Regions from separate parts of the Geobacillus sp. DSP4a genome, predicted to be linked through region 1. Evidence: a T-box and tRNA genes for the amino acid it is inferred to sense, from the RefSeq annotation. Region 1 holds a T-box; the other holds one or more tRNA genes.
What was found. A T-box is a leader RNA that pairs with one kind of tRNA and senses whether it is charged. The one in region 1 lies ahead of trpS (tryptophan--tRNA ligase), so its partner is inferred to be a tRNA-Trp.
Positions count from the first base shown of each region.

Region 1 (25,541 bases):
AAAACCATTACTTTGACACTCCGTCATTCGCCTTAAAAGAACGGGCGGCAGCGCTGCGCATCCGGGCGAAAGAAGGGCGGTTTACGCTGACGCTGAAACAAACGCGGGCGGATGAGGCGCTTCTCGAGACGCACGTGCCGCTCACCCCTTCCGAAGCGGAGGCGCTGCTCACGGGCGTGCCGCTGCACGGAACGATCGCGGCCTTGCTTGCGGAACTGGGCATTGATCCATCCAACGTGCGCCATTTCGGCTCTCTTGTCACCGAACGCGCCCAATGGCCGTACGAAGGCGGTACGCTTTTCCTTGACCGCAACTTCTACTTGCAAAGCGAAGATTACGAACTTGAGTATGAAGTGGATCACGTGGAAGCGGGTGAAAAGCGGTTTTTGCGCCTGCTTGAGGCGCTCGGCATCCCGCGCCGCCCGGCGCCAAACAAAATCGCCCGCTTTTACGCCCGCATGAAAGAAATGGAGGAAAGACGATGACCGTTTCGCCATTAAAGCTGCTCATCGAATGGCAGGCACTCCATGCGTTCTCACCCGGACGCTCCAGCCTGTTGCCATCGCCGGTGCCATCCTTGTTTTCAAGCTTGCTTGCCGAATCTCTCAGCCGCGGTGAGGAATCGTCTGCCGAGGCGCCTCAAGCTGCCCTAAGCGGTCAGCCCCCGGCGCCCGCCGGCCATCGCAGCGCCCCGCTCGAACATGAAGCGGGTGCTGCAACCAACTCATCTTCTTCCATCGATGCTTTCATCGCGGCGGCAGCGGAAAAATACGACGTTGACCCGCAGCTCATCCGCGCCGTCATTCGCCATGAGTCAAATTTCCGTCCCGATGCGAAAAGCCCGGCTGGAGCGCTTGGACTCATGCAGCTCATGCCAAGCACGGCAAAAATGCTCGGCGTCCACAACCCGCTTGATCCGGCGCAAAACATCGACGGCGGCGTAAAATATTTGCGCCAGCTCCTTGACCGGTACAACGGGAATATCACTCTCGCCTTAGCCGCCTACAACGCCGGGCCCGGGCACGTCGACCGCTATGGGGGCGTGCCGCCATTTGCCGAAACGCGGGCGTATGTCGAACGCGTGTTGAAAAGCTACCGCACATAAACGAGCGGCGCTCGAGTCACTTTGTTTGAGATCCATGCGTGCTGTTGATAAAATAGCAATCAAACGACAACGAATGATTTTCAAACAAAAGGAGCATCCGCGATGGGTGAACAATGGCAAACTCTTTATGAGGCGATCGGCGGAGAGGAGACGGTTGCGAAACTTGTCGAAGCATTTTACCGTCGCGTGGCCGCGCATCCGGACTTGCGGCCCATTTTCCCTGACGATTTGACGGAAACCGCCCGCAAGCAAAAACAGTTTTTAACACAATATTTAGGCGGCCCCCCTCTTTACACGGCAGAGCATGGACACCCCATGCTGAGGGCGCGCCATCTCCGCTTTGAAATCACGCCGAAGCGGGCGGAAGCATGGCTTGCCTGCATGCGGGCAGCCATGGACGAAATCGGCTTGTCCGGGCCGGCGCGCGAACAGTTTTATCACCGGCTCGTACTCACCGCCCATCATATGGTCAATACCCCAGATCATCTGGACAGAAAGGAGCATACCCTTGAGTGAGAAGTTTGCTGGGAAGACGACATCAACTTGCTACCCTTCCCAGCCGCTAGGCAACACGAACAAACCGCTCGAGCTGTATTTGTTTATCGATCCTTTATGCCCGGAATGCTGGGGGCTTGAACCAGTCATCAAAAAACTGACGATCGAATACGGCCGTTTTTTTACCTTAAGGCACATATTGAGCGGAACATGGGCGACATGGGGCGCGCACAAAGGAACAAAGCCGGAGGCAATGGCCAAAGCATGGGAATGGGCGGCTTGCCGCACCGGCATGTCATGCGACGGCAGCGTTTGGCTCGAAAATCGGATTTCAAGCCCGTTCGCCCCATCGCTCGCCATTAAAGCGGCGGAAATGCAAGGAAAGCGGGCCGGCCTCCGCTTTTTACGCAAGCTGCAAGAACAGCTCTTTCTCGAAAAACAAAATGTCTCTGATTTGTCGGTGCTCGCCGAATGCGCCGCCGAAGCTGGTCTTGACGTCGATGAATTTCTGCGCGACATGCACTCTCCGGGAGCGGTAAAAGCGTTCCAATGTGATTTGAAAATCACGTCGGAAATGGATGTCGACGAAATACCGACGCTTGTCTTATTTAATGAAAACATTGAAGATGAAGGCATTAAAATTTCCGGATGCTATCCGTATGACATTTACGTCGAACTGATCGCCGAAATGCTTGGCTTCCATCCCAAGCCGTCTCCTCCCCCTCCACTGGAATCATTTTTAAGCCATTTTAAGTTCGTCGCCACGAAAGAAGTTGCCGTTGTGTACAATTGGACCATCCAAGAAGCGGAAACGGAAATGAAAAAGCTGCAGCTGAAACAAAAGGTCGAGCGGGTGCCTGTCAAGCATGGAACGTTTTGGCGCTATATCGAAAAAGCCCGCCTGTAGCGTGCGACCGACAAGAAAAAGCCCGGCCGAAGCCGGGCTTTTTCTTGTCGTCAAGACAACAAAGGGGATGGGAGAATTTGTTCACGGTCAAACAAAGGGGTATCAGGTTTTGTCTTCCGTTCACATCTTTATCTTACCAAACGCCCGACCGGATTGACAACCCGTTTGCTCGTTTGTTCACATTATTGTCATAATTCCCTTCCCCGTCGCTGTTTGTCATGACTGCATGGACAGCGGACATATATTGAACATAAAAGAACCGAGAAAGAGGCGAACAACGTGAAAAAACGAATCGTTTTATGCGTTTGGGCGGCAGCGGCCATCGCCGCATTTTTCCTTAACCTTTTAGGCCTTATGCGGCTGCTTCCCTTGTGGGCGACGATGCCGCTGTTGTTTTTGACGCTGCTTGGACTCGTGGCGTCTTGGAACCGCCGCCGCCAGTTTAAGGGATTTTCGTCAAAACGGCTGCGGCTGTAGGGAAAATAAGACGATATACGTTTTTCGATATGGATGCAGGCGTGGCGCTGCATCCATTTTATTTCCCAAGCAGCCGCTCCATTTCCTCAAGTTTTTCCGCAAATACTTGGCATGCCTGGCGGATCGGCTCGGCGCTCGTCATATCAACGCCGGCTTTTTTCAGCACTTCGATTGGGTAGTCCGAGCTGCCGGCTTTTAAAAAGTCAATGTACCGTTTCACCGCCGGTTCGCCTTCCTCTAAGATTTGTTTGCTGAGCGCTGTTGCCGCGCTGAAGCCGGTCGCATATTGGTACACATAATAGTTGTAATAAAAATGCGGAATGCGCGACCATTCCAAGCCGATTTCTTGGTCGATCACAATCTCATCGCCAAAATACTTTTTGTTTAAATCATAATAAAGCGAGGTGAGCGTCTCAGCCGTTAACGCTTCGCCCTGTTGCGCCTTCAGGTGGATCAGATGCTCGAATTCCGCAAACATCGTCTGCCGAAAGACAGTGCCGCGGAATCCCTCAAGATAATGGTTCAACAAGTACAACCGTTTCTTCTCATCATCAATCGTTTTCAGCAAGTGATCGTTCAAGAGCGCTTCATTGCACGTTGACGCCACTTCAGCGACGAAAATCGAATAATGGGCGTACGGATACGGCTGCGTTTTGCGCGTATAGTAGCTATGGACCGAGTGGCCAAACTCATGGACGAGCGTAAACAAGTTGTGAACGTTGTCCTGCCAATTGAGCAAAATGTACGGATGGGTGCCATACGCTCCCGACGAATACGCACCGCTCCGCTTCCCTTTGTTCTCGCGCACATCGACCCAACGGTTGTCAAGCCCTTCTTTGACGATCGCTACATACTCCTCGCCGAGCGGCGCCAGCCCGTCAAGCATATATTGCTTCGCTTCCTCGTACGTCACGTCCATTTTCACATCTTGCACAAGCGGCGTGTACAAGTCATACATATGGAGCTCGTCAAGCCCCAACACTTGTTTGCGCAGCCGCACATAGCGATGCAAAAGCGGCAAATGTTCATGAACCGTGGCAATCAAGTTGTCGTACACGCTCTCCGGGATGTTGTTGGCATCGAGCGCCGCTTGGCGCGCCGATTCATAACGGCGGACGCGGGCAAAAAAGTTATGTTTTTTCACCGTTCCGGCAAGCGTGCTGGCAAACGTGTTTTGAAACTTTTCGTACGTATGGTACACCGCATGGAACGCATCGCGGCGGACGCGGCGGTCCGTGCTTTCTAAAAAGCGAATGAACCGGCCGTGCGTGACTTCGACTTCCTCACCGTTTTCATCGATGATCGTCGGAAACGTCAAATCAGCGTTGTTCAACGCGCTGAACGTGTCGGATGTCGCCTGCATCACCTCGGCCGCCTGCGCCAATAACGCTTCCTCTTCCGCCGACAGCACGTGCGGGCGCTGGCGCGTAATTTCGTCTAACGCGTGCGCATACAAGCGAAGCGGCTCGTATTGTTCCAAAAACGAGCGCAGCACCGCTTCATCGATCGCCAAAATTTCCGGCACGATAAACGCCATCGCGCTCGATGCTTCGCTGTACAAGCTTTTCGCCCGGGCGTCGAGCCCTTGGTAAAACGAGTTAGTCGTATCTTGATCATAGCGCATATGGGCGTATGTATACAGCTTGCCGAGGCGCATCGATACGTCATCTTGGCATTGCAATGCTTCATACAGCACTTCCGGCGATTCGCCAAGCCGCCCTTTGTATTCGCCAAGCTTTGGAATCATTGCCTTCACTTGTTTGAATTCTTCTTCCCAGGCGTCATCGGTGGGAAAAATGTCCTCAAGCCGCCACGTTTCTTCCACGGGAATCTCGCTTCGCAGCGGCAGCGACTTTTTCGCTTTCTTTTCCTCCACCGTCATCATTCCTCCTTATCCAAATAATCGATACACGAATTATTATTCACCATTCCGTTCATCTTTTCCTGTTTTCTGCTCATTTTTTCCACTCTCCCGAACTCAAGTGTTGACCAATAGCAGCTAAGCGCCGACGTTTGGTGAATTTGCTCAAGAAGCGCAGCATCTTGATGAATCATCTGATCGACGGTCGACGGAAACGACAGCGGCTTCACCAAATGAAGCTGGTCGCCCTCTTCGCGGCGGAGATAACCGAGCAGGCTCAACCAATGCAAATACTCGCCGACGGCCTCACGATACGTATCCCGGCCGACAAGCGGCAGCCGGCGCGGAACGAGGCGGCCGGTGCGGATTTTGTCGTCGAGCCACTGAAATAAAGATACTGCCGTTGCCGGCCGTCCGGTCTTTCCAAGAAGAAACAAAAGGACATACGTTTGCCAAATGAACGGCGCCGTCTCCCATAAATACCCCCGCGGCACTGGCCAGCCTGCTTCGGTCGGAAACAGTGACGGAACGATGCCCGCCTGGTAAAAATCAGCACAAATGCGGCGCACGGTTTGGTTCGGATAAAGCGGAAACGTCCGCCGCCATTGTTTTTTTCGTTCGAGCCATCGCTCCCAAAACTCGGATGGAAGCGGCAGCGGACAGGGGTCCATCCAATCGGGGAACGAAAACGACGAAAGCGGAATTGAATCGACCACGGCCAATGTTCGCTGCACCGATAGCGGCAACGGGCGAAAAAGACGGATGAAGCGTTTCGTCTCTGGACTGTAGTACCATATATGTGGAACGACTGAATGTGGAGCGCGATGGGCAAACAACCATTGAAACCGGGAGAGCTGCACTTCCCCCGAATATTTTGGCGAACGCCGCAAATGATGGGCTCCTAACACCCACAACGGGCGGATGCCAAGGAGACGGTAGCCGTCATTGCGTTCGCGAAACAGCGATTCATCGATCGTGGAACATTGGTATTCGAGGGCATAAAGGTGTGGGCCATGGCGGAACAATACGTCAGGACGCTGCTTGATGGCGGGCAAATACGGCTCGAGCTTCGCCTCCATGCCTTGGCGAATGAGCCACGCGAACAAGTCTCGCTTCCCAGTTAAGTGACGCTCCGACTCCGGTTCGTGCTCGACCGGGCAGGCCGCCCCTTTTCGATGGGCGAAATGCGGCAAACGGTAGCGGCCCGACCGGAGCACCACTTCTTGACGGCACGCGGGACAAAAAAACGGTTCCTGTCGTTTCAGGTGCATCAGCCCCTCTCGTTCCCATCTTTCCGCCCCGGCAAGCGAAACCGTCCTGCCATCAGCGGCGAGAGCGACAAACAACATGATCACTTCCTTTCCAGTAAAAAATAGTTGTCCGTGGGCGGGAACAGCTGGAATTGTTCTCTGCTGCCCCCCCTTCACCGTTCGGTTCTTCCCTTTTATTCGTTGACCATCGCCGGTTTTCCTGCCCAAAGCCAAACTGCGTCGAAAAAAGTCCGCCGATTCGGCGGACTGGCGTTTACAAGCGGTTGGTTACAACAGAGGCGACAACAGCCGGGAGACCGATTCAGCGATACGCACCCGGAACGGGCGCTGTTGAAACTGTTCGTAGTCGATCATGGAAGCGTGGCGAAAATCTTCCAAAAAGTCGCGGACGAGTTTATGAATGCTGTCGGTATAATACAAAAACGCGTTCACTTCAAAATTCAAATGAAAACTGCGCATATCCATGTTCGCTGTGCCGATTGAAGCCAGCTCGCCATCGACGACAATGACTTTGCTGTGCAAAAACCCGCGTTCATACTCATAAATTTTTACCCCTGCCTCGAGCAGCTCTGGGAAATACGAGCGCGAAGCGTAAAAAACGATTTTTTTGTCCGGCCGCTTCGGCGCAAGCAACCGCACATCAATGCCGCTTAGCGCTGCCACTTTCAGCGCCGTCAAAATGTCTTCATCCGGCACAAAATACGGCGAAGCCACCCAAATCGACCGTTTCGCTGCTGTGATCATAGCAAAATACAGCTGCTTAATGACCTCCCACTTTTGATCCGGACCGCCGGCGATGAGCTGGACGCCGCCTTGCCCTTCTTCTACAATGAGAGGCGGCGACAAGTAGTCCGGCGTCAGCAACCGCTCTCCCGTCATATAATACCAATCTTGCAAAAAAATAAGCTGCAACGTCCGGACTGCTTCGCCCCGGATCAACAAATGCGTGTCGCGCCAAAATCCGAAATACTCGTTTTTTCCTAAATACTCGTCGCCAATATTCAGCCCGCCGACAAAGCCAACACTCCCGTCAATGACGATGATTTTCCGGTGGTTGCGGAAGTTGATTTGGTTGCTTAAAAACGGCAGGCGCACCGGCGAAAACGGGATCATCTCAACCCCGGCAGCGCGCAGCTCTTCGATATAATCGTTCGACAGCTTCCAGCTGCCGACAGCATCATACAAAAAACGGACGCGCACACCTTGACGCGCTTTTTCCATCAAGACGCGCTTCAACTGTTGGCCGATTTCATCATGACGGACAATATAATATTCTAAATGAATATGGTGTTCCGCTTTTTCCAGTTCAGCAAAAATAGAAGAAAATGTCTCCTCTCCGTTCGTCAACACCGCCGTCTGCGAAGCAAGTGAAACCGGATGCTGGCCGATGCGATAAGCAAGGTGCAAAAGCGGACGCTGATGGGGCGCCATCGGCAGCCGTTCGACGGCAATCGGCGACGGCTCTTGAAACTTGAGCAGCACCGCCTCATCAAAATCGGCTTTCTTTTTATAGCGCCGTTGTTGCCAATAGTTGCGTCCGAACAATAAATAAAACAAAAAGCCAACGATCGGGAAACTGCCTAACACCGCCAGCCAGGCGATCGTTTGTGCCGGCTTTCGGTTTTCAAGCGAAATGACAAAGGCAATAAACACCACTGAACAAGAGATGAGCACGCTGAAAATGCCGAGGAGCTTCCCTTCCCAATAATCGTGCGTCAAAGCCAGCAACAGGCCGACGATGCCAGCAAGAATGGCCACTCTTGATGCGTTTCTCAACCAAACCCCTCCAACTGATGTTCCTCTTTCCCCTTATTCTTTATACTTGACTTCACGGCCAACGGTTTCACAGTTTTCCCTTCTCTTTCCTATCTAGAAGGGTCGGGAAAGCAGCCATTTTCTAAATAAGTGACCGACGGGTGCGAAAAAGCGTGCTGTTATAAAGCTTCTCCATTTGAAAACAACAGGGTCAACCCGCGTTTTCTGTCCGCCCCCTCCAAGCGCCCCAACAAAGAAAACGCCGATTTCTGGCGGCGAAATCGGCGAATGAACGAAAAGGTTATGGAGCTGGAAAATACCGTTTTACGGTCTCAAGCGCATTGTCGCCCATAATTTCAGTTCCGTATTCCTCAAGGCGGTAAATCGTCAGCTGTGAATCGTTTCCGTATTCCAGAAGAAGGCTGAGCATATTGTCGATATCATGCTCGCTATATTGTTCGGTAAATTGTACGAACAAGTAATAACGCCCTTCAAACTGGAATAAACGGTTCGACAAACTTGAAAAGTCGGCGCGGTGAGCCAAGGAGATGACGTCTTCAATGTCTTTGAACGAAATGATAAATTGAAGCACGTCTTGCGCTTCTTCGTCTCCGGCCGCATTGTTCCGCCCGAAATGGAAGTGATGGCCGAACAGCGATTCGATCTTCTCATCAGCCGAGAGCGAAAACTCGCGCCACTTGTCTTCCGGGAGCGGCAGCTCAAGCTTGCTTCCGTCTTTGGACAGCTGCGCTTTCGTTACAACAACCTCAAGTCCTTTCTCAAGCGCCTGCACTTGAATCCAAAGCGGACCGTCAAGCGAAAAATCGCTTTCGCCGTGAACCTCATCCATCATTTCCCAAAACAATTCTTCGCTCCGCTCCCGATTGTACCAAATTTCCTCACGGTCAAAACCGCGTTCCTCTATATCAACATACGAAATGTAAAATTTCACCGTATGGTCGTTGATGCGTTCAATTTCCATCTTCTCCGACTCTCCCTTCTAAACCAAAGAAATAAAAAGGGAAGGGATCGTTCCCCTGGACATTCTTCAAAACTTCTATCTTGTACTTTATATTTTATGACAAAAAGCGAAAGAAGGGAAATAAAAAAACGTATTTTTAAAAATTGGTTATGAAACCGGCCATGCCCTACTATAATGATGATGAACACGGACGGAATGAGGGACGCCTATGGTGGATGAATACATCGTTTCCATCTTGCTGATTATCGGCATTGATGTCATTCTTGGCGGGGACAATGCGGTTGTCATTGCGCTGGCAAGCCGCAACTTGCCGGAACAAAAGCGGAATGTGGCCATCATTGTCGGCACCGCGCTGGCGATCGCTGTTCGCATTGTCTTGACGGTGGCCGTCGTTTGGCTGTTGACGATTCCGTTCTTGCAGCTCGCTGGAGGCGTCGTCCTCTTTTGGATCGCCTTGAAACTGATCGGGCAAAAAGACGAAAAACATGCCGCCATTAAAGCCGAACCGTCGCTTTGGAAAGCCGTCCAGACGATCGTCGCCGCCGATGTCGTTATGGGCATGGACAACGTCATCGCCATCGCCGGAGCATCCCAAGGCCATATGGGGCTTGTCATCTTTGGCTTTCTTTGTTCTGTTCCTATCATCATTTTAGGCAGCAAAATCATCCTTTATGCCATGGAACGGTTTTCGTTTCTGATTTATGCCGGCGGCGCCCTTTTGGCATACACAGCCGGAAACATGATCACTGCCGAAGAGCGGCTGCGTCCGTTTTACGACCCGCGCTGGGAGGCGTTGTTTCCGGTCTTAACGGCCATTCTTGCCGTTTTGCTCGGCTTTGCGGCCAACCGGCGGACGCGCGCCGTGCGCTGACCGGCAAGTGTGAAAAAACTTCTACATGGCAAGCCATGTAGAAGTTTTTCTTACCCGTTTACCAGCCGCTGCGCTTCACGAAGCTGATACGCCCGCACTTTGCGCGGCAGAAAGCGGCGGATTTCATCTTCGTTGTAGCCGACTTGAAGCCGCTTTTCATCAATGATGATCGGCCGGCGCAAAATGCCTGGGTTTTTTTGAATGAGTTCGTACAAATCTTGCAGCGGCAGAGCTTCCAAGTTAATGTTCAGCTTCTGGAATACTTTCGAACGGGTGGAAATGATCTCATCCGTTCCCGTTTCCGTCATCCGCAAAATCTCTTTAATCTCCTCGACCGTGAGCGGCTCAGAGAAAATATTGCGTTCGACATAAGGAATATTGTGCTTCTCGAGCCACGCCTTCGCCTTCCGGCATGACGTGCAGCTCGGTGATGTGTATAGCTTGACCACTTCGATCACTCCTTTTGACAAGGAATCCCTTGCTTCCCTCGTCCGTCAGACGACAGACGTGCACCGCTATGCCGGTTTGACGTCTGACAGCATAGCGACACGGCCTGGACGCCAGTCTGGCGATCAGCCGCTTTGCCAATCGTTTGCAAATTGAAATGACTTTAACATGATATATTATACAATACATCGGCCAAGAAAGATATAGTTTTTCGATGATAAATGCAATTTTCTTTCTTTCCTCTTCCAAAGTGAAGGCAAATCCTCTACAATCAAAGTAGAAAAGGAAAAGGGAGGAAGAACCGATGGCCGGCTATTTCATCGACTTTGCCATTGCTTCGGCATTGATCGTCGTCCTCACCGCATTGATGGGAAACATCAGCAACACGATCGGAGAGCGGATGTTCGGCCGAAACAAAAGTGGAAAGCATGTCGAGGCCTCTCGCCGCATCCAACAAGGATGGAAAGTCGTCGGGGGAAAAAAATAACGCGCCAAGACAGGCGCATAGGTGGGCGCCGCCTCTTTCACCGTTCGCATCATGCGGCGATGAAGGAGCGGCGCTCTTTTCTATTCTGCTAGGCATACATCGCCCGATACCGCTTATACTCTTCCTCCGAACAAAGCACAAAATGGCCAGGCGTAATTTCACGGAATTCAAGTTCCTCTCCATCTTTGTAGCCATGTTGCGCCGGGTCGTAAACGATCCGCTTGCGCGTCCGCTCCGTTTCCGGATCCGGAAGCGGAATGGCCGACAAGAGCGCCTTCGTGTATGGGTGGATCGGATTGCGGTACAGCTCTTCCGATTCAGCGAGCTCGACCATTTTCCCGAAATACATGACGCCGATCCGGTCGCTGATGTATTTGACCATCGACAAGTCATGGGCAATAAACAAGTACGTCAACCCTTTTTCACGCTGCAGGCGCTTCAATAAGTTCACGACTTGCGCCTGAATGGAAACGTCAAGCGCCGAAATCGGCTCATCGGCGATGATGAATTCCGGCTCGACGGCAAGCGCCCGGGCGATGCCGATCCGCTGGCGCTGACCGCCGGAAAACTCATGCGGGTAGCGGCTGGCATGCTCGCGGTTCAAGCCAACCGTCTCAAGCAATTCATACACGCGTTGCATCCGTTCTTCTTTCGTTTTCGCCAGCCCATGGATGTCGATGCCCTCAGCGATAATATCCGCGACCGTCATCCGCGGATTCAACGACGCATACGGATCTTGGAAAATCATCTGCATTTTCCGATTTAACTCTTTCAGCTCTTTTTTTGATTTTTTGCCGTGCACATTGACGCCGTTAAACAGCACTTCTCCTTCCGTCGCTTCGTACAGCCGGATGATCGTCCGCCCCGTTGTCGACTTGCCGCAGCCCGACTCGCCGACAAGGCCGAACGTTTCACCTTTATAAATGTCAAAGGTGACGCCGTCGACTGCTTTCACCACCTGACCGCGTCCAGCTGGGAAATACTGTTTCAAATTTTTGACCTCAAGCAGCTTTTGTCTAGCCACGCGGTTTTCCTCCTTTCCGGGCGACGATGTCAGCAAACCGTTTCATCCGTTCACGCACGATAGCCGGCGGTTCCACTTTCGGCGCCATTTCATGCAACAGCCATGTCGCCGCATAGTGCGTATCAGACACTTGGAACATCGGCGGCTCGAGCTCATAGTCAATTTTGAGCGCATACGGATTGCGCGGCGCAAACGCATCGCCTTTTGGCGGATTTAACAAATCCGGCGGCGAACCCGGAATCGAATACAGCTCCGTATCTTTATGATCAAGGCTCGGCATCGAGGCCAGCAATCCCCACGTGTACGGATGTTTCGGATTGTAAAAAATTTCATCCACCGTGCCGATCTCCACGATTTTCCCGGCATACATCACGGCCACTCGGTCGGCCATGTTGGCGACGACCCCTAAATCATGGGTGATGAAAATAATCGACATGCCGAGCTTTTTCTGAATGTCTTTCATCAACTCCAAAATTTGCGCCTGAATCGTCACATCAAGCGCTGTCGTCGGTTCATCGGCGATCAAAATTTTCGGATTGCACGCCAAGGCGATGGCGATGACAACACGCTGGCGCATCCCGCCGGAAAATTGGTGCGGGTATTGCTTCATGCGCAGCTCGGCGTTTTTAATGCCGACCAGCTGCAATAGTTCAATCGCCCGTTTGCGCGCTTCATCTTTCGACAGCTTTTGATGCTTTAAAATCGCTTCCATAATTTGTTTCCCAATCGTCATCGTCGGATTGAGCGACGTCATCGGATCTTGGAAAATCATTGAAATTTCCGCACCGCGGATCGATTGCATCTCTTTCTCCGACAGCTTGGTCAAGTCTTTGCCTTCAAATAAAATTTCCCCTTGCTTAATCCGGCTCGGCGGTGTCGGCAACAGGCGCATCAACGCTTTTGAAGTCACTGATTTCCCAGACCCTGACTCGCCGACGATTGCCAGCGTTTCTCCCTTATACAAGTCGAACGTGACGCCGCGAACCGCCTGCACTTCACCGGCGTGGATGTCAAAGGAAATATGCAAATCGTTCACCTGCAAAATTTTCTCCATCGGTTTCACCCCTTCCGTCGGTTATTTGCGCATTTTCGGGTCAAGCGCATCGCGGATTCCGTCTGCCACCAAGTTGAAGCTTAAAATGAGCAAGCTGATGACAACGGCCGGAATAATCATCAAATGCGGATATGTTTGGATCGATTTGTATCCATCATTGACAAGCGAGCCAAGCGACGCTTCCGGCGGACGGATGCCAAGGCCGATAAAGCTTAAAAACGCTTCGGTAAAGATGGCCGATGGAATTGTGAACATCGTCGTAATGATGATTGGGCCGATGACGTTCGGGATCAAATGTTTGAAAATAAGCCGTGATGTCGGCGCTCCGAGCGTCCTTGCCGCCAGCACGTATTCCATGTTCTTTAATTTCAACACTTGCCCGCGCACGATCCGCGCCATCGTCGTCCAACCGGTAATGACCATCGCCAGCGTGATGGAAATGATTCCAGGCTCAAAAATCAAAATGAACAAAATGACCATAATTAAATACGGGATGCCGTTTAAAATTTCGATGATCCGCTGCATCACATTGTCGACGCGGCCGCCATAGTAGCCGGAAATGCCGCCGTACGCAATCCCGATCAATAAGTCGATCAACGCCGCCAGCAAACCAATGTAAAGGGAGATACGCGTGCCATACCACGTCCTCACCCACAAGTCGCGTCCTAAGTCATCCGTGCCAAACCAATAGTACTCTTTCACGCCGCGCTGTTTATACACATCAACGCCGTTCGCATCCCGGCCGTCAAACGGAAGCCAATGAATATGTTCAAGCACCGGGATTTTCGGCGGAAGTTTCGCATGCCGCAAGTTTTGATCTTTATACGTCCGGTCGCTCGCCATCGGGGCGATGATCGCCATGAGCGCCAAGATGATAATTATCACGAGCCCGACGATCGCTGCCTTGTTTTCCCGAAGGCGAAGCCAAGCATCCTGCCAAAACGTCAAGCTCGGACGATTGATTTTTTCCTGCTCACCAACGTTCGGCGGGGCGGGCTGAAACCATTCCGGTGACAGTTGTTCGTATTGTTGTTTCGCCATCATTTTTTCCCTCCCGCTAACCGGATGCGTGGGTCGACAACCCCGTACAACACATCAACGATAAAGACTGCCAAAATCAACAAGGCGGAATAAAACAACGTCGTTCCCATAATAACCGGGTAATCGTTCAGTTCAATCGAACGGACAAACTGCTCCCCAAGACCAGGGACAGCAAACAGTTTCTCAATGACAAGCGTTCCCGTCATTAAATTGACGGTCATCGGTCCTAAAATGGTAATGACGGGGATAAGCGAGTTGCGGATGGCGTGCTTGATGATAACCCCCGCCTGGCTGATCCCTTTCGCCCGAGCCGTCAAAATGTAGTCAGAGCTTAACACTTCCAGCATTTCTGTGCGCATAAAACGGGCGATGCTAGCGATGACCCCGACAGACAGCGCCAATGTCGGGAGAATCGTATATTTGAAGCCTTCCCAAAAAGCGACCGGAAGCCATTGCAGTTTCACAGCGATAAAATATTGCAAAAACCCCCCTAACACAAACGACGGGATCGAGGCGCCCAACACCGCAATGACCGTAGCGGTGTAATCTTCCCAATGATTATGTCGAATCGCCGCGACAATTCCGAGAATCAACCCAACGATCGTCCCAAAAACAATCGCCTGAAACCCGAGCTGGGCCGACGGGCCGATTCGATCGCTGATGAGCTCTGTCACGGGGCGGTTGTCATATTGGAACGATACCCCCAAGTCTCCTTTCAACAAATTCCCTAAATATTGAATGTATTGAACAGGCACGGGCTTATCCAATCCGTACTCTTTTAAAATAAGCGCCTTCTGTTCCGGCGTTAATTTCTCTTGGTTTTGCAGCGGCGAACCAGGCAACAGCTTCATTAAAAAGAACGTCAACGTCGCAATGATAAACAACGTGATGATCATATAAACGAACCGCTGAAGCGTATACCGCGCCATGACCGCACCTCCTCTGCTTTTCTATAATCTTCGTTGTTTTTCGACATTTTTCGCCTTGGTAGGCAAAAGGAGAGTATATGCCTAGGCATATACTCTCCTCCGCATTTTCAAGAGAACGGTTACTCAACATACGCCCATTTCAAGCTGTAGTCGGCGCCGAATGTATGCGTGACGAAGTCTTTGACATACTCGCGTTGCAAATAGGCAGCGCCGCGTTGGTACAGCGGAGCGATCGGCATTCCTTCAAAGACGATTTTTTCTGCTTTCAGCATCGCATCCCAACGAGCTTGCAAATCGCCAAGCAACGTTGTTTTCGCGTCTTTAATCAATTTGTCGTATTCAGCGTTCGACCAACCCGTTCGGTTGTGCGGGTTAGTTGTCGTCCACAAGTCAAGGAACGTCATCGGGTCTTGATAGTCCGGACCCCAGCCGGAGAACGACAAATCATATTGCATGTTGCTTTCGAGCTTCAGTTTTTGTGCAAACGGTTGTTGTTTAATGTTGACCGTCAAGCCCGGCAAGTTTTGTTCAAGCTGCGCTTTCACATACTCGCCGATTTTCTTCGCGCTGTCGCTGTCATAGTTCAGCAGTTCAAGCGTAAATTTGTCTTTGCCCAGCTCTTTTTTCGCTTGCTCCCACAGTTTTTTCGCTTCATCCGGATTGTAATTGACCAAATCGCCATTCACATCGCGGAAGTCTTTGCCATCCGGACCAGTGACGAAGTCTTTCGGAACGGTGAACTTCGCCGGAATCGAACCGTTGTTCAAGAGCGTATCGACCATCGCTTGCGTGTCGATGGCCATCGCAATCGCTTTGCGGGCATTGACGTTGTTCAGCGGTTCTTTTTTCGTGTTCATGCGCAGCCAGTAGAGGGCTGAATCCAATTCCGTTTTGAAGTTTTTATCATTTTTATACTTATCAACAAATTCAGCCGTCAAACCGACGCGGTCGGCCTGTTTCGTTTCATACAAGTTGACCGCTGTCGCCGTGTCTTTCACGACTTTGACGTTGATTTTTTCCAGCTTGACTGTATCTTTGTCCCAGTAGTTCGGGTTTTTCGTGTAAACCCAGCCTTGTTCATGCTTCCATTCGCTTAAGACGAACGGGCCGTTGTAAAGCGTCGTATTAGCTTCGAGACCGTATTTGTCGCCTTGCGCTTTCACGAATTTCTCGTTTTGCGGCATGAACGTGCCGAATACCGTCAGGCTGATGAAATACGGAATCGGGTTTTTCAGCTCGACTTGGAGCGTGTAGTCGTCAAGCGCTTTGACGCCCAGCTGGTCAACTGGCAGTTTGCCGGTGTTGACTTCTTCCGCGTTTTTGATGTCGTACATAATGTACGCATACTCCGATTTCGTTTTCGGGTCAAGCACCCGTTTCCAAGCAAACACGAAGTCGTGCGCCGTCACCGGGTCGCCGTTCGACCATTTGGCGTCTTTGCGAAGCTTGAACGTATACGTTTTGCCGTCTTCGCTCACCTCATGGCTTTCCGCCACCCCAGGAACCGGCTTGTTGTCTTTGCCTAAACGATACAGACCTTCCATGACGTTGTTCAACACGATAAACGATACTTGGTCGGTGGCGAGCGCCGAATCAAGCGACGGAATTTCTGAGGAATCAAGCAAGTTCAGCACCTGCTCCTTTTTCTCCGCCGGCTTTTCGCCGCCCTGGCCGCCTTGGGCGTTGTCGTTGTCCTTGCCCCCGCCGCAAGCCGCGAGGAACGTTGACAGCGCGAGAAGCAGGACGAGGAAGAAAGAAAATCGCTTCTTCACTAAAAAACCCCCCTTAAAATTTATGTAGCGTATTGCAAATCTTCTGAATGATTTGATTTCAGAAGATTGTACTTACATCGCTTATTATATCCTGTGTTAGTATATTTGAAAAGGATTTTTTTATTTTCTTAAATAAAAAAATTTCAAACTACTTAAAAAAAGATGGGGATCGGATTCATTTACACCTGCATTGTAACGACTTTTACCGCAATTGTAAACAAAAAATTCTGCCCACAGACAAAGAAAACGCTTACAATATAATTTTTTTGCCCCCTCCTCTCAGCTTCGAAGCAAATTTCTCCTGAACTTCCAGGTTTCTTCTATATTTTTCAATATAATTTTGTTAATAATTTTGACAATCTTCCCGCCCACATGATTTATGATAAAATAAGCAGTGAGAAGGGAAAGGCGGGAACAGACGATATGAAACAAACGGCTGTGCGGACTGGATGGCTCGTCGCCGCGATGCTGGCGGCAAGCGCACTCATCGTAATAGGGCAAGGAGCATGGAGTACGGTGGCCTTTATTAACGTTTCGTTTTTGCTCTCCCTTTTGCCTCTGTCGCTTGGCGGGCTTTTGTTTGTTTATGAACGCGGGTTTTTCAGCGGATTTGCATACGGGTTTCGCCGATTGCGCAGAAGCAGCACGAGGGTGGAGCGGTATCTTGAGGAAGCGGCAGCAGAACATGAATCGGAGGAACAGCCCGGTCCGCGGCGTTTCGCCATCACGTACCCGCTCCTTTTTGCCGGACTCCTTTTGTTTCTCGCGATGATCGCCGCCGGATATGCCTTGCAATAAGGTTGCAACAGCTGAATGTTTTCCGTATAATATAAGGCAAGTTTAGAATAGACTGAGCGATGAGAAAGAAAAGTACATATGGCGATGCCTTCAGAGAGCTTGTGGAAGGTGCGAACAAGCGGCTAGCCATATGGAATGGGCTTTCGAGCTTCCCGCCGAACCGGCGACGCAGTAGGCGAGGACGTTCCCCGCGTTACAGGGGCCATGCGCAAAGCATGGGCTGAGCGATTGCGCTTTTCCGCGCAATAAGTAGGGTGGCACCGCGGTCCTACCGTCCCTATCAGAGGGCTGGCAGGGCCTTTTTTATTTTTGGCTTGAGGGAGTGAAGATCGATGAAAACCATTTTTTCCGGCATTCAGCCAAGCGGCGTCATCACCATTGGCAACTATATTGGGGCGCTGCGGCAGTTTGTCGAATTGCAGCATGAATACAACTGTTATTTTTGCATCGTTGACCAACACGCCATTACCGTTTGGCAAGACCCTCACGAACTGCGGAAAAACATCCGCCGCCTTGCCGCTTTGTATTTGGCCGTCGGCATCGATCCGACAAAAGCGACGCTGTTCATCCAATCGGAAGTGCCGGCGCATGCCCAAGCGGCGTGGATGCTGCAGTGCATTGTGTATATCGGCGAGCTCGAGCGGATGACGCAGTTTAAAGACAAGTCAGCCGGCAAAGAGGCGGTCAGCGCCGGGCTGCTCACGTACCCGCCGCTGATGGCCGCTGACATTTTGCTTTATAACACCGACATCGTCCCGGTCGGCGAAGACCAAAAGCAGCATATCGAGCTGACGCGCGATCTGGCGGAACGGTTCAACAAACGGTACGGCGAGCTGTTTACGATCCCTGAGGCGCGCATTCCGAAAGTCGGCGCCCGCATCATGTCGCTTGTCGACCCGACGAAAAAAATGAGCAAATCCGATCCCAACCCGAAAGCATACATCACACTGCTTGACGATGCAAAAACGATCGAGAAGAAGATCAAAAGCGCCGTCACCGACTCGGAAGGAACGATCCGCTACGACAAAGAAGGAAAACCGGGCATTTCAAATTTGCTCAATATTTATTCGACGTTATCCGGCCAATCGATCGAGGAGCTCGAACAGCAATACGAAGGAAAAGGATACGGCGTCTTCAAAGCCGACCTGGCCCAATTGGTCATCGAAACGCTCCGGCCGATTCAAGAACGGTATCACCATTGGATGGAAAGCGAGGAGCTTGACCGCGTATTGGATGAAGGAGCGGAAAAAGCGAACCGCGTCGCCTCAGAAATGGTGCGAAAAATGGAGAAAGCGATGGGCCTCGGGCGGCGGTAAGAAGGCGCCATACAAAAAACGGGCGGGCGCATAGCGCCCTGGCCCGTTTTTTAATTCACTTTCGGCTCTTGCTCCATTTCCCAAAGCTTTTCGAAAAACGGCTGGCCTTTAATTAAGTTTTCACATAGCTGCTCGTGCCGTGCAGACCAGCCGTGTTTCGTTTCTTCGTACAGCCGTTCCCACGCTTCCTCAAACGACATTTTTTGAATATCTGCGTACTTTTCCGGGGCCCATTCTGTATACCAGTAGCGCACCTCGGCGCTGTTTTTCGTTGAATGCAGCTGGTCAAGCGCCATAAACAACAGCTGTTTCAACTGCCGCTCTTTCCGTGTCAATCCGCACATCAACTCCGGCGCCGGCGACAAAATGTGGTACTCTTTTTCGTACTTCGGCAGCGGGTAGGCCCGCTCTTCCGTCTCGGCGGCCATCTCGTACACAAGCTGCTCTTGCCGCGGAATGAGGCGGCTTTTGCGGATCGGAATATGATAGCCGATCGTATCGACGGCCAAAATGCCAGCTCCGTCGGTCACAACGAAACAATAATCGAGCTGAATCCGTTCATGGTTTTTGCGGACATAGGCTTTTTGGTACACATCGTCCAAAAGCGGCTTCGGAAGGTCGGATAAACTGTTTTCAATATATTGGAATAGAGCCGGGGACACTTTTAACAGCGGCACTTGGTCAAGCAACTCAATTTGGTCGTCTTTGCGCCATTCGTGAAAATGGCAGACGTTGTACCCGTTCTCTTCACCTTCAAACCAGTTCACCCAAATGTCGTGCAGGTAAAGCATGTGATACCCCTCACTTCCAGACGTGTTTGTCCATCAGTATAGGCAGAGGGGCAGAATTTTATTCCATTTCGCCCTCTTTTCCCCACTATGAGCCACGGCTTGGAAACGACAAGCTCGCCCACATAAGCAACAAGCCGAGCGGCAATAAATAACATTCCTCCCTTGCCGCGATATAAGCAGCGTATTCACCAAACCCGCGCTCCGGGGTGATGATGTTTAAATAGACGATCATCATCATGCCGCCGACGACCGAAAAACCAAAGCCGACCAAATAAAAAAACAGGCGGACCATCGGGCTTCCCTTCCTTCTTGTCCACGTCCTTTCTTTACGTATATGCCTGTTCGGTGGACAAGATGCCTATCATCGCCCCTGGTCCATCCCGCCTTACCCGCGGCTGTCCAGACCGGCTAAAGCAACCATTTGTTTCGCCTCCATCGCCATCAATTGAGCCAATGAATACCCCCGCTCCAAACAGCGGCGGACGATGGCATAACCGACTGCATAGCCGCCCATGTTCGGATACCACCCAAGGCCGTATAAAATGCGGGAGCTGAGTGGGTGCGAAACAGCAGCATCTTGATTGGGGGCGATGTAGCGGCGCCAAAACCGCTCGATCTCCCTGTCAGTATAATACGACGTCCAGTCGGCGCATTGTTCCGGTCCGACTGTTTCAGCGACCGCATGTTCTGCCAGCCCTTCCATAATCACCGCATCTAACAGCGTCGCCTCTTTGCCGCCATACGGCAGCTGCTTCAGCCGGCAAACATGGTTGTACTCATGCGCCACCAATGCCGCGACCTCCTCGTCGCGATGATCGGGCAGCAAAAAGAAAACGAGCTTATCGGCAAACGCCACTCCTCCTTTTCCGCGAAACTCGCGCAAAAGTTTCCGGTTTTCATCATCGGCCGGCAGCAAAAACACCGGAACGTCAGGCCCTTTCCATCTCACCCGCTGTTCGTCATATAAGCGGGCAAGCCGCTCCCAAAGGCCTTTTGCCTTCATCTCCGGCAAAAGGCGAACGGCCTGCCGGGCGCTTCGATACATGCCATATAAGCATAAATAACGATGAATGGCGCGCGCTGGTGCATCGGCAAAAAACGGCGCCAGCCGGGCGCAAACACGGAGCGGATCGCCTTCATCTTGTTCAAGCCAACGATCAGTTGGAGCCAGTCCCATCGTCTTCCCTCCCTTTTTGCTACCTTATGTCAAGGCAACCGGGACGGTGAACGAAAAAAGCCCCGTCCGGAGTGAAGCCCGGCGCCCGTCTTCCAACGGGGCCGGGTTCGTCCGGCCGAGGCTAATGGCCTTCATTGCTATCTATTGCGCATACGCTTTGAAAATCAATGTCGCGTTATGGCCGCCAAATCCAAACGAATTGCTTAACACTGCGCGCACAGTCTGCCGGCGGGCTTCGTTCGGCACATAGTCCAAGTCGCATTCCGGATCCGGCGTTTCATAGTTGATGGTCGGTGGAATGACGCCATCGCGGATCGCCAACACAGAGAAAATGGCTTCCACCGCGCCGGTTGCGCCAAGCAGGTGACCGGTCATCGATTTTGTAGAACTGATCGCAAGCTTATAGGCATGGTCGCCAAACACTTCTTTAATGGCGATCGTCTCATATTTGTCATTGTACTCCGTGCTTGTGCCGTGGGCGTTAATGTAGTCGATGTCCTCCGGCTGCAAGCCGGCATCCTGCAGCGCCAGTCGCATCGCCCGCACGCCGCCTTCACCGCCCGGCGCCGGTGCAGTGATATGATATGCGTCAGCCGTCGCGCCGTAGCCGACAATTTCCGCGTAAATTTTCGCCCCGCGGCGCAACGCATGCTCCAGCTCTTCAAGCACGATAATGCCTGCCCCTTCCCCCATGACAAAGCCATCACGGTTTTTATCAAACGGGCGGCTTGCCGTTTTCGGATCCGGATTGGTCGAAAGGGCCGTATTCGCGCAAAAGCCGGCAAACGACATTTTCGTAATCGGCGCCTCCGTTCCCCCCGCGATCATCACATCCGCATCGCCGCGCTGAATGACCCGAAACGCGTCGCCGATCGAGTTTGCGCCCGTCGCGCAAGCGGTGACCGTGCATGAATTCATTCCTTTCGCCCCAAGGATGATTGAGACTTGCCCCGCAGCCATATCCGGAATCATCATCGGCACGAAAAACGGGCTCACCCGGCGATAGCCGCGCTGCTGGAAAATTTCAAACTGCTGCTCAAACGTCTCCATACCGCCGATGCCAGAGCCGATCCAAACACCGACCCGCTCGGCGTTATGCTCACCGATTTCCAAATTCGCATCTTTCACCGCCATGAGCGCCGCCGCCACGGCGTATTGCGTAAACCGGTCCATCTTCCGCGCTTCGCGGCGGTCCATAAACAACGACGGATCAAAATCTTTCACTTCTGCCGCCACTTTCGCTGGAAAATCGTCTGGATTGACGCGGGTGACAATGTCGATGCCGGACTGGCCGGCGACAATGTTTTTCCACGTCGTTTCTGCGTCATTCCCCAGCGGGGTGACGGCGCCTATTCCGGTCACGACGACTCGTCTTTTTTCCATATTCCTCTGCCTCTCCTTTATTCTGGATAATGATGTTGGGATACAGAACATCAACGGCCCCAACGCAAGGCGATCGCGCCCCATGTCAGCCCGCCGCCGAACCCGACCATGACGATGAGATCACCGTCGCGAATGTTTCCTGCCTCCAGCTCCTCCACGAGCGAAATCGGAATGGAGGCCGCGGATGTGTTTCCATAGCGGCGAATCGTTGTCGAGATTTTTTCCTCCGGCAGCTCGAGCCGCTGTCTCGCCGCCTCCACAATGCGGATGTTCGCTTGATGGGGAATGAGAAAATCGACATCCTCTTTTGTCAGCCCCGCTTTTTCAAGCACCCGCACACTTGACTCTCCCATCTGCCGGACGGCGAACTTGAACACTTCCCGGCCGTTCATCACGATATATTCGTCTTTGTATAAATGTTTTCCTCCTGTTCCGTCAGCGCCCAATTCAAATGATAAAATGCCCCGCCCTGGCGACACTGGGCCCATGACAACCGCACCGGCTCCATCGCCAAACAACACCGCCGTATTGCGGTCTGTCCAATCGGTGATTTTTGACAGCTTATCGGCCCCCACTACTAATATATACTTGTAAACCCCCGTGTCAATAAATTGGGCAGCCGTGACCATTCCGTACATAAATCCGGAGCAGGCGGCGCTGAGATCCATTGCCGCGGCGTTGACAGCCCCAAGCCGCTCTTGCAGCATGCAAGCAACTGATGGAAAGGAACGGTCTGGCGTTACGGTAGCAACGACAATGAGATCGATGTCTTTCGCCTCGACACCGGCATCCGCAAGCGCCTTTTCGGCAGCAAAATACGCCATATCGGACGTATCGATGTCATCTGCCGCAATGCGGCGTTCCTCAATCCCGGTGCGCGTCCGAATCCATTCGTCTGATGTATCCATCATTTTCTCCAAGTCGGCGTTGGTCAACACCTTTTCCGGCACATAGCGGCCGACCCCGATAATTCCTGCTCCCATACCATTCATCTCCTTTTTTTCTTCCAAAATAACCGAAAAGCCTCCCAAGTACAGCACAATTGTCAACGTACAATCAGTCCACATAACCAATTATTATTACTTGGTACTAATTTTAACGGAAAGAGCGCATATGCGCAATAGCAAAAGCGCGCCTTCCCGGCCGGAATCCTATTGCTTTCTTCCCGCCCGAAGGCATTTGTCCAAACCAACGTTTTACCTCCGCCATACAATACAATGACAAGCAAACGATGAGGAAAAAAGGAGGACTGATTTTATGGCGAACGTCCCATCATCCCGGCAAAGCCGTGAAGAGCGCGACCGCTTCTCCCGCCTCATGTTCGGCCCCTTTCCTCCAAAACGGACCGGCCGGCGGGACGAACAAACAAAAACGGAGCCGCTCCCGCTGCCAAACATTGATTTGATGAAACTCGTCGAAAACGTCGGTACGCTGACGGACTCGTTGCAGCAGCTGAAACCGCTCATCAAAAAAATCTCCTCGCTCATCGATGGATTGAAAAAATAGCAGACGCAACAACCTCATGCGTCTGCCTTCGCTCTTTACGGGAGTTCGTTATATTGGCGAAAAAATTGCCCGATCTGCCAAGCAAGCTGGCGCCGCTTTTCCGGCAGCTGGTAGACGATGCGCACCCGGTGGTTGGTTGTTTTCATCCATTGTTCGTACTTCCGGCTATGCAATGCGGACGGGTATTCGCTCACGCCGGCGAGCTGCCAAATCATCACCGGGACATCGTGCGGGCTAAGGAAAAGAGACGGGACACCCTCCGGCACTTCCTCTTCCTTCAATCCGTAAGCGAGGGCGATTTCTTTTACCATCCGCCGATACACGAATGGGTGGCCCCGCTCGTGTTCAAGCTGGGCGCGCACATCAAGGCAAGGGTTGAGCATGGCGACGGCGCGGATTTGCCTCGGCATGACGCCAAGCAACTGCAGGGCGACGAGCGCGCCCATTCCTTCGGCGACGATATAGATGCGTCGGTTGACGATCTCGCTTTTCAATACCGAGTAGATGAGTTGGCGCGCCAGCCGGACCGCCTTCGGGCTTCCCCAATGCCGGCCGTACAAATGAGATGAAAACACCGTGTACCCTTGTTCAAGCCACTCGTCCAGCCACTGGCGCCGTCTCGGATGCTCGAGCCAAAAACTCGTCTGTTCATTCACGAAATGGTCGCCATCGCCCATTAAAAAAAGGGCAAACCCGTTTGGGCGCTCCGGCACGTGAACGATGCACCATTGTTCATCGAGTTGGAAAAACCGTCGTTGTCCTGCCATCGTTTCCATTCACCCTTGTTTGACGATACATAATTGTACAGTATACGATATGCGCGGCCAAAAAAAACGTCCGGGTATATGCCTACGCGACAAATTGTGATAAGATAAGAAAAGGAATGACGAGAAGATGGGAGGAACAAAGATGCGCTTGTTTTGGACGTTTTTTTGGACGTTTTTGCTTGTGCAAATGGCGACGTACGTCATGGGCTCGATGCAAGGGATCGGCTACAACTTCACAACCGGCGCCTTGCTCGGCGTGATCGTGACCGTTTTAGTCCTTGTCGTCGCCGCTTTGATTCCGGACGAGCCGGCTGGGGATCATCGCCATTGATCATTCTCCTCATAAGACAACGCCTTGGGTTGAAAGTCCCAAGGCGTTGTTTTTGTCATCGAGAAGCCCCATTCCAACACGTATATAGGCGTAAGTCGAGGAGGGATTCCATCTTGATGGGTGTAGGTTGGTGTTTTCTGCAGCCGGCCACGTGCCCCACAATGCTCAATGGGATGGGCTTTATGGGGGCATAAAAACGTTTGACGCTGCCAGCAAGAAGCGCGTCTCTTCCCCCGGCTATCCCCCGCCTCTTCGACTCGTTTCACGCTGACGGGCGAATGACAAGCCGGCCGTTTTCGGCATCGACCGTGACGGTGCTGTAATCTTTCACCCGCCCAGCGATCAGCTCTTTCGCAAGCGGCGTTTCGATCTGCTTTTGCATAAACCGCTTTAAGGGGCGGGCGCCGTAGACCGGATCGAAGCCCGCTTCGGCGATGTATTGCTTCGCCGCTTCGGTCAGCACGAGTTCGATATGCCGATCGGCCAAACGGGCCGACAGCTCGCGGGCGAACTTTTCGATGATGCCTTTCACCTCATTCATCGACAATGGCTTAAATAAGACGATATCGTCGATCCGGTTTAAAAATTCTGGGCGGAAATGGGCGCGCAATTGGTCAAACACTTGGCTGCGCGTCTGTTCATCGATGTCGCCGTCTTTGTGTTCCAATAACAGCGGCGAGCCGATGTTCGATGTCATAATGACGACTGTGTTTTTAAAATCGACCGTCCGCCCGTGCGAGTCGGTGAGCCGTCCGTCATCGAGCAGCTGCAGCAGGATGTTGAACACGTCCGGATGAGCTTTTTCGATTTCATCGAACAATAGAACGGAATACGGCTTGCGCCGCACTGCCTCGGTCAGCTGGCCGCCTTCCTCATAGCCGACATAGCCGGGCGGCGCCCCGATCAAACGGGAGACAGCATGTTTTTCCATGTATTCGGACATATCGAGGCGAATGAGCTGCTCCTCGCTGTCAAACAGCGCCTCGGCCAGCGC
Region 1 covers NZ_SDLD01000009.1:33,432-58,972, forward strand. The annotation lists gene ETC02_RS04980 (CYTH domain-containing protein) at 1-485, shown strand, start outside; gene ETC02_RS04985 (lytic transglycosylase domain-containing protein) at 482-1,105, shown strand; gene ETC02_RS04990 (globin domain-containing protein) at 1,208-1,621, shown strand; gene spxH (ClpXP adapter protein SpxH) at 1,614-2,507, shown strand; gene ETC02_RS05000 (hypothetical protein) at 2,787-2,984, shown strand; gene pepF (oligoendopeptidase F) at 3,043-4,866, opposite strand; gene ETC02_RS05010 (competence protein CoiA) at 4,866-6,194, opposite strand; gene cls (cardiolipin synthase) at 6,384-7,892, opposite strand; gene mecA (adaptor protein MecA) at 8,173-8,853, opposite strand; gene ETC02_RS05025 (TerC family protein) at 9,062-9,724, shown strand; gene spxA (transcriptional regulator SpxA) at 9,775-10,173, opposite strand; gene ETC02_RS05035 (hypothetical protein) at 10,476-10,658, shown strand; gene ETC02_RS05040 (ABC transporter ATP-binding protein) at 10,747-11,682, opposite strand; gene ETC02_RS05045 (ABC transporter ATP-binding protein) at 11,675-12,736, opposite strand; gene opp3C (oligopeptide ABC transporter permease) at 12,758-13,780, opposite strand; gene opp3b (oligopeptide ABC transporter permease) at 13,777-14,706, opposite strand; gene ETC02_RS05060 (peptide ABC transporter substrate-binding protein) at 14,826-16,478, opposite strand; gene ETC02_RS05065 (DUF3899 domain-containing protein) at 16,902-17,276, shown strand; T-box leader at 17,327-17,558, shown strand; gene trpS (tryptophan--tRNA ligase) at 17,609-18,592, shown strand; gene ETC02_RS05075 (YjbA family protein) at 18,643-19,383, opposite strand; gene ETC02_RS05080 (YuzI family membrane protein) at 19,469-19,675, opposite strand; gene ETC02_RS05085 (DUF2268 domain-containing putative Zn-dependent protease) at 19,769-20,560, opposite strand; gene fabF (beta-ketoacyl-ACP synthase II) at 20,702-21,943, opposite strand; gene ETC02_RS05095 (beta-ketoacyl-ACP synthase III) at 21,994-22,926, opposite strand; gene ETC02_RS05100 (hypothetical protein) at 23,201-23,449, shown strand; gene ETC02_RS05105 (alpha/beta hydrolase) at 23,485-24,225, opposite strand; gene ETC02_RS05110 (YjzD family protein) at 24,359-24,547, shown strand; gene clpB (ATP-dependent chaperone ClpB) at 24,810-25,541, opposite strand, start outside.

Region 2 (3,865 bases), on a different contig from region 1:
ATACTAATCGATCGAGGGCTTAACCAAGAAAAGCGGAGGCGAGCGGTTCGCCCCGGCTTCTTCCCGAAACGGTTATCTAGTTTTGAAGGAATGAAAAAAAGTCCTTGACAGCTCAACGCGAATCATTATAATAATAAATGTCTAAAGTGATGTCATTCCGCAGTAGCTCAGTGGTAGAGCAATCGGCTGTTAACCGATTGGTCGCAGGTTCGAATCCTGCCTGCGGAGCCATCGTGGAGAGCTGTCCGAGTGGTCGAAGGAGCACGATTGGAAATCGTGTAGGCGTGAATAGCGCCTCAAGGGTTCGAATCCCTTGCTCTCCGCCATGATTCATCAACATGGCCCGTTGGTCAAGTGGTTAAGACACCGCCCTTTCACGGCGGTAACACGGGTTCGAATCCCGTACGGGTCACTTCTTCGTGGAGGATTAGCTCAGCTGGGAGAGCACTTGCCTTACAAGCAAGGGGTCGGCGGTTCGATCCCGTCATCCTCCACCATTTTTAATCGTTGTGGAGTGGAGCGACGAGCCTTTGCTTCATCGAATTCACTTCGAGTTGCCTCGACGCATCTGGCATCTTTGAATCAGCTTGTAGAGGAAGAGGCAACGGACAATAACGCTAAGAACATTGTGCAAATTAATTTACTTTCCTATCGTCGCGGGGTGGAGCAGTCCGGTAGCTCGTCGGGCTCATAACCCGAAGGTCGCAGGTTCAAATCCTGCCCCCGCAACCAAATTGGTCCCGTAGTGTAGTGGTTAACATGCCTGCCTGTCACGCAGGAGATCGCGGGTTCGAGTCCCGTCGGGACCGCCATTGTTTCAAAATTATGAAAAGAGACAGCTCAGCAGCTCAGTCGGAGTTGCCTCAACGCATCTGGCTTCCTCGAATCACCTTGCAGAAGAAGAGACACAGTGCAGTACAAGCAAAGTAACGTAAAACTTAATATGGCTCGGTAGCTCAGTCGGTAGAGCAAAGGACTGAAAATCCTTGTGTCGGCGGTTCGATTCCGTCCCGAGCCACCATATAACATAATGTGCATCATATGTATGCCAACTTAGCTCAATTGGTAGAGACGAGCATCCGCTTCATCGAATCGGCTGCAAGTTGTCCCGACGCATCCAGCTTCTTCGAGTTGGCTGGTAGAGGAAGGGACACAACAAATGAACAATGAGCCGCGATTTATATCATAGTTATGCCGACTTAGCTCAATTGGTAGAGACGAGCACTTGCTTCGTCGAGTCGGCTTCGAGTTGCCTCGACGCATCCTGCTTCCTCGAATCAGCTTGTAGAGGAAGAGGCACAGAGCACAACAATGAGCCACCTTCTTGTATTTGTTTTATGCCGACTTAGCTCAATTGGTAGAGCAACTGAATCGTAATCAGTAGGTTGCGGGTTCAAGTCCTGCAGTCGGCACCATTCCTTGGAGGGGTAGCGAAGTGGCTAAACGCGGCGGACTGTAAATCCGCTCCCTTTGGGTTCGGCGGTTCGAATCCGTCCCCCTCCACCATGATTGAAGGGGCATAGTTTAATGGTAGAACAGAGGTCTCCAAAACCTCCGGTGTGGGTTCGATTCCTACTGCCCCTGCCTTTTGATTATCATTATGGCGACTATGGCGAAGTGGTTAACGCACCAGATTGTGGCTCTGGCATGCGTGGGTTCGATTCCCACTAGTCGCCCTTCACTTTTACAGCGTTGGGGTATAGCCAAGCGGTAAGGCAACGGACTTTGACTCCGTGATGCGTTGGTTCGAATCCAGCTACCCCAGCCAATGATGCGGAAGTAGTTCAGTGGTAGAACACCACCTTGCCAAGGTGGGGGTCGCGGGTTCGAGTCCCGTCTTCCGCTCTCGATCAAGGCGGCATAGCCAAGTGGTAAGGCAGAGGTCTGCAAAACCTTTACCCCCGGTTCGAATCCGGGTGCCGCCTCCATCTAATGAATATAAAAAGTGTTGACAGACATGAAGTAATGTGATAAAATAATGCATGTCGCGCCGATGTGGCGGAATTGGCAGACGCGCACGACTCAAAATCGTGTGGGGTAGCCCCCCGTGTGGGTTCGACTCCCACCATCGGCATCGAAAATAGGGAGAAAGGCTTTAGGGACAAGGGGTTTCACGTAAGTGGAATCCCTTGTTTTTTATTTACCGAATACGATTCGAGAAAAGAAAATCGTGTGCGTACAATCGTGTTCGGTGAGGTGAAATGGAAAGTGCCTACGTGCGGCCATCATGCCCACGTTTCTGTATTTGGGGCGGTGAATGTGCTCAATGGGGACACCGTTCTTCATCGAGCAGTCGCTGCGAATGCGACGACGTTTTTGGATTTTTTAAAGATCTTGAAGAGCCGTTATCCAGACCAGCTGATCGTGCTCGTGCTCGACAATGCCCGCATCCACCATGCCAAAATGGTGAGAGATTTCTTGCGCCAAGAAGGGGAATCGTTTCACTTGATCTTTTTAGCTCCTTATTCCCCACAGCTGAATCCCATCGAACGCTTGTGGAAATGGCTCAAGGATGCGGCCATTGCCAATGTGTTTCACAAAGATCAAATGGATATTGACCAAGCCATTGCCCGGTTTATGGAATATATAGATCAACAACCGGAAGAGGTGCTTCGACGCTTGGGGTGTGCAGCGTGATGCAAAGGTTAACTTTTCAAGGTGCATTTATATAGTTAAGTGTAAAATTATAGAAGGAATTATATAGATAGGAAGCGAAATAGAGTAGAAAGATAAGGTGAAAAACGAACGTCTAAGCAAGGGATGCTGCTCGATGTAGTATGCTATATCATTTTTCTGTTAGTTGTCTGGCATGTGGCGCACGGTCACATTGATGACTATTATGCGACGCTTATCTCCACCGTTTTCGGCATGGCATACAAGATATACTGCTTTCTTTCTATATTTTGAAGCTCATCAATAAATAGAAAGGTGGAAGCATGAGATGAAAGTAGAATTAAGCAAATTTCGCGTAAAGGAAGGAAAATCGAAGCGGGTGGATGAATGGATGGAATTATTAAACACACATATGAACGAGGTGCTGTTGACGCTCAAAGATGAAAAAATGCATGTCGAAGCGATCTTCCGCGAGCGAAATGAGGAAGGAGAGTTTCTTTACTGGTTCTCTGTTCAGGGAGAAGGCGGGATTTCCGTAGAAGAGTCCGAACACGAAATTGATAAAAAACATTTGGCGTTCTGGTATGAGTGTATTGATGAGGAATATAACGAACCTGTGATCACAACAGAAGTAGTGATGATTCCAGAGCATATTCGTAAGGCGATGGAGTAAGCAAGTTTGAGAAGTTAATCATGAATCTATATATATAAATTGAAATAAAGGTTTTCTCCCGTTCCACGGTGTCAAGGCCGATTATTTTTTCCCCAAAATCGCCGGTTTAAAATTCCCCAGAAGGACCTTTCATTGATCCTTCTGTTTTTCTTCTTGGAGCCTCTTTTCCCGTAATCGATAGCTTTCCCCCTTTAGGTTGAAAATGATGGAATGATGCAGTAATCGATCTAACATCGCTGTCGCCAAAACCGAGTCTCCCACGATTTCTCCCCATTCCCCAAAGCTTTTGTTGGAGGTGAGGATAATCGGGGCATGCTCGTACCGCCGGGCGATCACTTGAAATAAGTAATGAGCGCTGTTCGGGTCCAGTTTTAGATACCCCATTTCATCAATAATGAGAACGGTTGGCTTCACAAAGACACGAAGCTTTTTCTCCAACTTTCCTTCCTGGTCGGCTCTTCTTAACTGATTGACCAAATCGTGAGCGGTAATAAAATACGTTTTATATCCTCTTGCGATCGCCTCCATTCCAATCGAAATTGCCAGATGTGTCTTCCCAATCCCCGGTGGACCGAGAAA
Region 2 covers NZ_SDLD01000087.1:269-4,133, reverse strand. The annotation lists partial or broken rRNA gene ETC02_RS16245 (23S ribosomal RNA) at 1-27, shown strand, start outside; tRNA gene ETC02_RS16240 (tRNA-Asn) at 157-231, shown strand; tRNA gene ETC02_RS16235 (tRNA-Ser) at 236-326, shown strand; tRNA gene ETC02_RS16230 (tRNA-Glu) at 341-412, shown strand; tRNA gene ETC02_RS16225 (tRNA-Val) at 422-497, shown strand; tRNA gene ETC02_RS16220 (tRNA-Met) at 656-732, shown strand; tRNA gene ETC02_RS16215 (tRNA-Asp) at 737-812, shown strand; tRNA gene ETC02_RS16210 (tRNA-Phe) at 946-1,021, shown strand; tRNA gene ETC02_RS16205 (tRNA-Thr) at 1,340-1,415, shown strand; tRNA gene ETC02_RS16200 (tRNA-Tyr) at 1,422-1,506, shown strand; tRNA gene ETC02_RS16195 (tRNA-Trp) at 1,514-1,584, shown strand; tRNA gene ETC02_RS16190 (tRNA-His) at 1,604-1,676, shown strand; tRNA gene ETC02_RS16185 (tRNA-Gln) at 1,694-1,768, shown strand; tRNA gene ETC02_RS16180 (tRNA-Gly) at 1,774-1,845, shown strand; tRNA gene ETC02_RS16175 (tRNA-Cys) at 1,855-1,928, shown strand; tRNA gene ETC02_RS16170 (tRNA-Leu) at 1,990-2,074, shown strand; gene ETC02_RS16165 (IS630 family transposase) at 2,173-2,637, shown strand; gene ETC02_RS16160 (DUF6176 family protein) at 2,942-3,286, shown strand; gene istB (IS21-like element helper ATPase IstB) at 3,416-3,865, opposite strand, start outside.
Region 2: it encodes a tRNA-Trp, which carries the amino acid that the T-box ahead of trpS (tryptophan--tRNA ligase) is inferred to sense. The anticodon was not compared.